Regions from separate parts of the Telluria sp. B2 genome, predicted to be linked through region 2. Evidence: riboswitches for the same ligand, from Rfam matches in the RefSeq annotation. Region 2 holds a riboswitch; the other holds the start of a gene.
What was found. A riboswitch is a leader RNA that binds a small molecule or an ion and turns the genes downstream of it on or off. The one in region 2 is predicted to bind cobalamin.
Positions count from the first base shown of each region.

Region 1: another riboswitch for cobalamin. It lies ahead of ACSUZJ_RS23865 (TonB-dependent receptor domain-containing protein); the one in region 2 lies ahead of ACSUZJ_RS18755 (TonB-dependent receptor family protein).

Region 1 covers NZ_CP196525.1:5,413,786-5,418,582, forward strand. Annotated here, with positions in the region: gene ACSUZJ_RS23855 (adenosylcobinamide-GDP ribazoletransferase) at 1-504, shown strand, start outside; gene ACSUZJ_RS23860 (histidine phosphatase family protein) at 501-1,052, shown strand; cobalamin riboswitch at 1,084-1,301, shown strand; gene ACSUZJ_RS23865 (TonB-dependent receptor domain-containing protein) at 1,369-3,240, shown strand; gene ACSUZJ_RS23870 (FecCD family ABC transporter permease) at 3,251-4,279, shown strand; gene cobO (cob(I)yrinic acid a,c-diamide adenosyltransferase) at 4,313-4,797, shown strand, end outside.
Region 2 covers NZ_CP196525.1:4,232,052-4,236,848, forward strand. Annotated here, with positions in the region: gene ACSUZJ_RS18750 (FecCD family ABC transporter permease) at 1-720, opposite strand, end outside; gene ACSUZJ_RS18755 (TonB-dependent receptor family protein) at 725-2,680, opposite strand; cobalamin riboswitch at 2,752-2,979, opposite strand; gene ACSUZJ_RS18760 (DODA-type extradiol aromatic ring-opening family dioxygenase) at 3,123-3,935, shown strand; gene ylqF (ribosome biogenesis GTPase YlqF) at 4,084-4,797, opposite strand, start outside.

The DNA of each region.
Region 1 (4,797 bases), 1.2 Mb from region 2:
GGCGGTATGACGCGCGAGCGCGTGCTCGAGATCATGAAAGACTCGCGCATCGGCGCCTATGGTGCGATCGGCATGGTCTGCATGCTGGGCGCGAAGTGTACGGCGCTGGCCATGCTGCCGCCAAGCAGCGCCATCGCCGCGCTGTTCCTCGCCCACCCGCTCTCCCGGCTGGCGGCCACCAGCCTCATCTGGCGCATGGACTACGCGCGTGCCGAAGGCAAGGCGAAGCCGATGGCCCAGCAGATGACGGGGGCGGAATTCGCCATCGCCACGCTCACGGCCTTCCTGCCGGGCGCGCTGCTGGTCGCAGGCGGCCAGCTCAGTGCCGCGGCGCTGTGCGCCTGTGTCGCCGCGGCCGCCCTGTCCGCGCTCTGGCTGGCCCGCAAGTTCCAGACCCGCCTTCAAGGCTACACCGGGGATTGCCTGGGCGCCGTCCAGCAGCTGGCGGAAGTGGCGGTCTACCTCGTCATCGTAGCCAGCCTCGGCCAGAGTGCACTGGCATGAACATGCGTCTGCTGCTGGTACGCCATCCGAGGCCGGATATCGATGCGCATCTCTGCTATGGGTGCAGCGACGTCGCGGTGGCACAGCAGGAGCTCCTGCGCGTACGCGACGCGCTCCTCGCTGCCGGCCTGCCCCGCACCCTGCCGACTTATGCCAGTCCGCTGTCCCGCTGCGCCGCCCTGGCCCGCGCCCTGGATCCGCCTCAGCTGCGCTTCGATGCACGCCTGGCCGAGATGGACTTTGGCGCCTGGGAGCTGCGCAGCTGGGACGCCATACCGCGTCTCGACATCGACGCCTGGGCCGAAGACCTCCTGCATTACCGCCCAGGCGGCGCCGAATCGGTCCTCGATGTCGCGCGCCGGGTCGCCGCCTTCCTCGACGACCTGCGCGGCGCCGGCCACCCCGAGGCCCTCGTCATCTGCCATGCCGGCACCATCCGCCTGCTGCGCGCCCTGTACAAAAAACAGCCGCTGGAAGACGCCGCGCTGGAAGCGGCGCGCACGCCACACCACATCCCCTACGGCGACATGCTTGTGCTGAAAGACTGACAACACGGCTGACGACGCCGCTGAAGTCACCGTATAATGGCGCCGTTTTGGTGCTCGCGCCTGTGTTCACAGGTGCAGTTAAACGGGAAACACGAAGCCCCTCGAGGCCAACGTGTGCTGCCCCCGCAACGGTAAGCAAGTGCCGCGTTCACGCGGCAAACCGTCTCCCCAGACCACTGTGCATTTGCATGGGAAGGTCGGACGGCCTCACTTGCCAGCCCGGATACCGGCCAAAAGGTGGAGCGATGTCGCAGATATCGCTCTGTTCAATCTGGCCTACGGGGACGTGGGCTGGTTGTCCAACCCAAGAACCGTCATGACTTTTCACGTTTCACGGCAAGCGGCCGCTTCGTCGCTCGCGCTCGCCATGGCTGCGCCTTTCGCGCACGCCGATTCCACACCCGCTTCCACGTCCATGGATACCGTCGTCGTCACCGCCGCGCGCATGCCGCAGCGGGCCGCCGACGTCATCGCCCAGACCACCGTCATCGACAGCGACGAGATCGCACGCTCCGGCGCCGGCTCGGTTGCCGACGTGCTGCAGCGCCAGCCCGGCATCGAGATCACGCGCAACGGCAGCGCCGGCGCCAGCACCAGCGTGTTCCTGCGCGGCGCCAACAGCAACCAGGTCGTGGTCCTGCTCGACGGCGTGCGCATCGGCTCGTCCACCAGCGGCACGGCGAGCTGGAATGCGATCCCGCTGGAAGCCATCGAGCGCATCGAAGTCGTCTACGGTCCCTTGAGCACCCTGTACGGCGCCGACGCCATCGGCGGCGTGGTCCAGATCTTCACGCGCAAGGGCGAGCCCGGCCTGAACGGCGGCGCCTCGCTCGGCCTTGGCAGCGAGGCCACGCGCCAGGCCAGCGCCCACATCGCGGACGCCACCGGCGGCGAGCACGCGTTCAGCTACGCCTTCGGCGCGGGGCATGAAGAGTCGGATGGCTTCTCGGCCACCAGGCCGGGCGCATTCGGCTACAACCCGGACGACGACGGCTACCGCCGCAGCAACGTCCACGGCCGCATCGCGCTGGCCATCGCGCCCGGCATCGGGGCCGGCGCCCAGTTCCTGCACAGCCGCCTGCGCGCCCAGTACGACAGCGGCGCCGGCAGCTACGACACCCACAACGAGCAGGACCTGAACACCGCCTCGGTCTTCGTCGCCGGCCAGCTTGCTTCGAACTGGCGCAGCGTCGTGCAACTGGCGCGCTCGCAGGACAAGCTGGGCAGCTTCACCAGCGCGGCCGCCAGCGGCGCCAGCCAGATCGACACCCAACAGGACGAACTGAGCTGGCAAAACACGATCCGCCTGGGCAGCGACACCCTGCAGCTGCTCTACGGCCACCGCAAGGAAGAGGTGACATCCAGCGCCACCCGGGCCCTGGGGCGCGAGCGCATCACGAATTCCTATGCCGCCACCTACGCGCTGCGCCGCGACCGCCACCTGGTCGACATCAGCGCGCGCCAGGACAGGTCAAGCTACGGCCCGAAAACAACCGGCGCCGCCGGTTATGGCTACGACTTCGGCAACGGCCTGCGCGCCACCGCCAGCATCGGCTCGAGCTTCCGCGCGCCGACCTTCAACGAGCTCTACTACCCCGGGTACGGCGTCGAGACCAACCAGCCCGAGCGCGGCCGCAACGCCGAACTGGGCCTGCGCTACGACAGCCGCGGCGTGCAGCTGGACGCCACCTGGTTCCGCAACCGCCTGAGCGACATGATCGTCTCGGCCACGCCCTGCCCCGACCAGCGCGACGGGCGCACCGGCAGCTGCGCCTACAACGTGGCCTCGGCCATGCTGGAAGGCGTGAACATCTCAAGCACAGCGCGCATCGGCGCGCTGCGCCTGCGCGGCAGCCTGGACTGGCAGGACCCGCAGGACAAGGGCAGCGGCAAGCGCCTGGCGCGCCGCGCCGCCAGGCATGCGAACTTCGGCGCCGAGTACAAGCTGGGCCAGCTCGAGACCGGCGCCGAATGGCTGGTGTCGGGCGAGCGCTACGACGACGCGGCCAACCTGCGCCGCCTCGGCGGTTACGGCCTGCTCAACCTGTACGCGACCTGGCAGCTCAACGAGGACTTTTCCTTGCTGGCGCGCGTAAACAATGCGGCGGACAAGCATTATGAGCTGGCCCGCAACTACGGCACGGGCGGACGCAGCTGGTTCGCCGGCCTGCGCTACGGCATCCGCTAAGCACCGCGCCATGCGCACGCTGCCCCTGTTCCCGCTGCGCCAGCGCGCCCTGCTCGTCACGGGCTCGCTGCTGCTGGTGGCGCTCGCCTGCCTGCTGTATGCCGGCATGACCGGCTCGATCCAGGTGTCAGCCAGCGAAGTGCCGGCGGCGCTGCGCCAGCTGTTCGAAGGCCGGCCGCAGTCGCTGGCCGCTTCGCTGCTGGAACTGCGCGCCGGACGCGCGCTGGTCGCCTTCGTGACCGGCGCCGCCCTGGCGCTGGCCGGTGTGCTGATGCAGGCGCTGCTGCGCAATCCGCTGGCCGACCCCTACATCCTCGGCATCTCGGCCGGCGCTTCGGTCGGCGCGCTCGCGGCGCTGCTGCTGATGGCGGCCCTGGCGACCGTCGAGCTGGCGGCGGTCGGCGGGGCGATCACGGTGTCGCTCCTGCTCTACCTGCTGGCGCGCCAGGACCTGCGCGGCGGCGCCGGCAGTGGCGGCGGCACCTCGACCCTGCTCTTGACCGGGGTCGTGATCTCCTCGCTGTGCGTGGCCCTGATCACCCTGATGCTGTCGATCGCGCCCGAAGGCCGCCTGCGCAGCATGGTGTTCTGGATGATCGGCGACCTTGCCGGCGCGCCGGTGCGCCTGCTGCCCTGGCTGGTGCTGGGCGGCGCTCTCTTCTACGCGCTGCGCCACGCGCGCGGCATGAACGTGATGGCACTGCATGCGGAAGCCGCGGTGACGCTGGGCGTGCACGTTGGCAGCCTGCGCCGCGGCCTGTTCTTCATCTCGGGCATATTGACTGCCAGCGCCGTCACCAGCGCCGGCTCGATCGGCTTCGTCGGCCTGATCGTGCCGCACGCCTGCCGCTTCGCCTTCGGGCCCGACCACCGGGTCCTGATCCCGAGCGCGGTACTGGCCGGCGGCAGCTTCCTGGTGCTGTGCGACACGCTCGCGCGCACGGTCGTGGCGCCCCAGCAGCTCCCGGTCGGCGCCGTTACCGCGATCATCGGCGCCCCTGTCTTCCTTTATCAACTGCACCGGCTGCGCCGCAGCTGAAACCCGCAGCTAAACCTATTCCGGAACTCTCCCATGAACGACATGACTCCCGAACAGACGGCCGCCCTCAACGAGCGCCACCGCGCGCGCATGGAGCGCAAGAAGGCCATCATCGACGCGCGCATCCAGGCCGCCGACAAGCAAATCGGCATCATCATCGTCAACACCGGCAACGGCAAGGGCAAGAGCTCGAGCGCCTTCGGCATGGCGGCGCGTGCGCTCGGGCACGGCATGCGCGTGGGCGTGGTCCAGTTCATCAAGGGCGCCAAGGCCACCGGCGAAGAGCTGTTCCTGCGCCGCTTCCCCGAGGTGAGCTTCCATGCCATGGGCGAGGGCTATACCTGGGAAACCCAGAACCGCGAGCGCGACATGGCCAAGGCGGGCGAGGCATGGCAGCAGGCCAAGCGCTTCCTGTCGGATCCGGCAATCGGGCTGGTGGTGCTGGACGAACTGAACATCGCCCTGAAATACCGCTACCTCGACGTCCACACGGTCATCGAGGACCTGCTGGACCGGCC
Region 2 (4,797 bases):
CAGCGCCACGGCGGCGTCGGCATGCAGGGCCATGACGTTCAGGGCGCGGGCGCGGCGCATGGCCAGCAGCAGGGCCGCTGCCAGCACCAGCCAGGGCAGCAGGCGCCAGCCGGCGCCGGCCAGGTCGCCGATCATCCAGAACACCATGCCGCGCAGGCGCGACTCGGGCGCCACCGACAGCATCAGGGTGACCAGCGCCATGCAGGCCGAGGCCAGCACCACGCCGGTGAGCAGCAGCACGCCGGACTCGCCGGTGCGCACCGCCGCCCGCCCTCCTCCCAGGTCGCGCCGCGCCAGCAGGTAGAGCAGCAGCGAGATCCCGACCGCACCGCCGAAGGCGCCGAGGTCGACCGCCCACAAGGCCGCGCCGAACAGCAGCGCAGCCAGGGCCCCGACCGCGGCGCCGGCCGACACGCCCAGCACGTAGGGGTCGGCCAGTGGATTGCGTACCAGGGCCTGCATCATGACGCCGGCCAGCGCCAGCGCGGCGCCGGTGGCGAAGGCGCTGCTGGCGCGGCCCAGGCGCAGGTCGAGCAGGGTTGCCGCCATGCCCTCGGGCGCGCCGGCCAGCAGGCTGGCCAGCGCCCGCGGCAGTTCGGCCGGCGGCACGGCGACCGAGCCCGCCAGGCCCGCCCCGGCAAGCGCGAGCAGCGCGAGCCCGGCCAGCAAGACCAGAGTCGCACGTTGACGCGAGGGCGAGGCGGCGGGCAAGGCGTTCACGGCATCAGAAGTCGTAGCGTGCCGAAAGCTTCAGCTGGCGGCCGTCGCTCGGGTAGATGCCGCCGCGGCAGGCGAAGGCGTTGCTGAAGTACTGGCGGTCGGCCAGGTTCAGGCCGGCGACCGCGAATTCCCAGTTGCCCACCTTGCGCGCATAGCGTGCGTCGACCGTGGTATACGACGGGATGCGCGCACCGCAGGTGTTGGAGAAGTCGCTGCCGTAGCGCTGGCTCGACACGTACTGCACGCCGATGTCGGCGCTCTGGCCGTTCGACGGTATCCACGCCAGGCGCGCGGTGACGACGTTCTTCGGCACCAGCACCATCTCGCGGCCGGCGTTCGGGCCGTCCGTGAATTCGGCCTGCACATGCTGCCACTGGCCGGTGACGCGCCAGTCGCGCGCGAATTCCAGCTGGCCTTCGACTTCCACGCCCTGGCGGCGGGTCGGATCCAGGTTGGTGTTGGCGCCGTAGCCGCCGAACAGGGTCGGATCGTAGAAGATCTCGTTCTTCAGGCGGTGGCGGAACACGCGCGCGGCGATGCGGCGTTCCTCGCTGCCGGCGCTCACGCCCAGCTCGAGGTCGGTTGACGTCTGCACGTCGAGCAGCGCGCTGGACGAGCGGTAGCCGTTGTCGTCGGCGTTCGGGATGCGGTAGCTCTGCCCTGCCTTGGCGTGCACGGTGATGCCCGCCACCGGGTCGACGCTGCCCTCGACGCTCCAGCCGTTCTGCGACTGCTCGCCGGCCGGCACGCCCAGGCTGGTATTGCCCTCGTCCTTCTCGAAGCGCTCATGGCGCGCGCCCAGGGCCAGGCGGGCGTTGTAGGCGCCGGCAAAGCGCATCTCGTCGCGCAGGTAGAGCGCCTTCGAATCCTGGCTGGCATCGGAACCGAAACTGGTGCTGCGCTCCCAGCGGATCAGGTCGACGCCGGCCACGACTTCGTTGAGCATGCCGTCCCAGCGCGCGATCTGGCGCAGGCGCGGCGAGAACTGGGTCTGGCGCGCGCGGTAGGTCGCCTCGGACAGGAAGCCGCCGAAGTCGTAGGCCGAGGTCACTTCGCGCTCGCGGTGCGACAGCTCGGCCGCCAGTTCGACGCTGCCGATGCGGTGCTCGGCCGACAGGGCGACACGGTCGCTGGCCAGGGTGCCGAAGTCGTCCGGCTTGAAGGTCTGGCGCGGATTGGCTTCGAACTGCTCCAGGCTCAGCGCGCCCGGGAAGCGCATGTCCTGGCGCGCGCTTTCCACGCGCAGGCCCAGGCGGCTGCCGTCGGCCGCCCATTGGACGCCGCCGCTGATGGTCTTCTGGCGGAATTCGTTGTTCTCGCGGTAGTTGTCGGTGCCCTGCTTGGCGGCGGCCAGGTCGAAGGACAGCGGGCCCTCGCCGTGGCGCACCGAAGCGCGCGCGTCGTACTGGTCGAAGCGTCCGCCTTCCAGGCTCAGCGAGCCGTGGTAGCCGGCTTGCGCGCCGCGCTTGGTGATGATGTTGATGACGCCGCCGGTCGCGCCTTCGCCGTACAGCACGCTGCTGCCGCCGCGCGTGATCTCGATGCGCTCGACGGTGTCGACCGGGATCGAGGACAGCACGGCGCCGGCCTGTTCGTTCTCGTTCATGCGCACGCCGTCGACCAGGATCACCAGGTTCTGGCTGCTGTTCGAACCGAAGCCGCGCAGGTCGAGCGCGAAGTCGGGCGAACCGTCCAGGCTCTGGCGGCCGTAGACGCCGCCGACCTTGCGGATCGCGGCGTTCACGTCGGTGGCGCCGGCGCGGCGGATGTCGTCCGCCGTGATCACGGTGGCGCCGATCGGCGCCAGGGCCGCGTCGCTGGCGAAGCGCGCGCCGGTGACGTGGACGGTGGTCATGGCCTGCTCGGCGCTGGCGGCGCCGGCGAACAGGGAAAGGGAAACGGCACAGGCAAGCGCGAGCGGCTTGAACGCCGGCGCGCTGTTCGGGACAGCAAAAGTCATGTTGTGATTCTTTTGAAAAGTGTGCATCCGGTCTGCGTCCCCGCAAGCCGGATTCAACGAACGTTCCTCTGGGACGTCCACCTGTCCTGGCCGGTATCCGGGCTCGCAAGTCGGACCGCCTCACCTTCCTATGCATGGGCACAGTGGCATATCGAAGCGGCCTGTCGCCGGGGCGACGCTTGTTCACCGTTGCGGGGGCAGCACACCTTTGCCGTGCGCCGGAGGCGCAGCAAGCATCGTGTTTCCCGTTTAACTGCGCACGCAGATCGCGCGCGGGCACCAGAACAGGGAGGATTATATAACGGGCAAGGGCTGGGGTCATCCCGGGTGGTGGCCGCCAGGCCGCGTGGATGCGTGCAGTGAGACCGCGGCGAAGCTACCAGCCACGCCCGCATGCCGGATCGGCTACCATCGATCCCGTCGCCAACATGAAGGAGCCGCCATGTCCACCCGCCTGCCCACCTATTTCGTCTCCCACGGCGGCGGCCCCTGGCCCTGGCTGAAGCAGGAATACGGCCCGGCCTACGACAGGCTGGAAGCCTCGCTGGTCGACATCCCGCGCCAGCTCGGCGCGCGTCCGAAGGCGGTGCTGGTGGTGACCAGCCACTGGGAAGCGCCGCGTTTCATGGTCTCGTCCTCGGCGGCGCCGGGCATGATCTACGACTATGGCGGCTTTCCGCCCCACACCTACCAGGTGCGCTACCCCGCCCCGGGCGATCCGCACCTGGCCGCGCGCGTGGCGGCACTCCTGGAGGCGGCGGGCCACCCGGCCGGGCTGGACGCCGAACGCGGCTTCGACCACGGCACCTTCTCGATGCTGTACCCGGTCTATCCGGCGGCCGACATGCCGGTGGTGCAGTTGTCGCTGCGGCGCGACCTCGATCCGCTCGCCCACGTCGAGGCCGGGCGTGCGCTGGCGCCCCTGCGCGAGGAAGGCGTCCTGATCATCGGCAGCGGACTGTCCTTCCACAACCTGCGCCAGTTCGGGCCGGCCGGGCGGGAAGCCTCGCACGCCTTCGATGGCTGGCTGAACCGGACCTTGCTGGCGCTGGATCCGGCCGCGCGCACCGCCGCCCTGCTGCGCTGGAACGAGGCGCCCGCAAGCAGGGCCGCGCATCCGCGCGAGGAGCACCTGATTCCGCTGATGGTGGCGCTGGGGGCGGCCGAGCAGGAGGTGGCGGCCAACGTGTATCACGAGGATGCGTTCTTTGGCAGCCTGGCGGTGTCGAGTTTCAGGTTTGGGGAGGCGGCTTGACGAGCGAGCCGTTGGCTGATCCTGTGGATGCCGGGGTGGTATGCGGTGTGTGCGGCTAAGACACGGGCAGCGGACCGCTCAAGCTTTCGCGTGGGCACGGAGTGCCCCCCTACGGTTCAGGCCGCTGCCTTGCGATAGCGTCGGCGGATCAAGTGCCGCGCTTGCCGCGTGCGGCTTCTTCGGCCTTGGCGGCGGCCTTTTCGGCGGCGATGCGGGCCTTCTCGGCCATCTCGACTTCATGCGCGGCGATGCGTACGGCGCGGGTTTCCGGGGTTTCCAGGCTGATGCGGCCCAGGGCGCCGGTGCGGTAGTCGTGCAGCAGCACGTGGGCCGCCTTCTCGATGTCGTACTCGCCGCCGCGCACGCGGAAGCCCCGGCGCGAGGCGACGTTCTCGACCACCGCGATGCCGTCCATTCCCTCGGTCTTGAAGCCGTAGCGGGCAGTGAGCAGGTGCGGGTAGCGCTCGAGCAGCAGGTCGCCCAGGAAGAAGGCAACCTCTTCCTCGATCAGGGCGTTGGTGCCGATCGCGTGGCTGGCGGCCAGCATCATGCCGTCGCTGTCCATCTCGATCTTCGGCCACATCAGGCCCGGGGTGTCGACCAGCACCGTGTGCTTGTCGAGGTAGAGCTTCTGCTGGGTCTTGGTGACGGCCGGCTCGTCGCCGACTTTCGCCACGCGCTTTTTCAGCAGCGCGTTCATCAGGGTCGACTTGCCCACGTTCGGGATGCCCATGATCATGATGCGCAGCGGCTTGGTCGGCACGCCACGGTGCGGCGCCAGCGACAGCGCCAGCTGCGGGATGCGCGCGACATCGGCCGGCTTCTTGGTCGTCATCGGGTAGGCGGTCACGCCTTCCTGGGC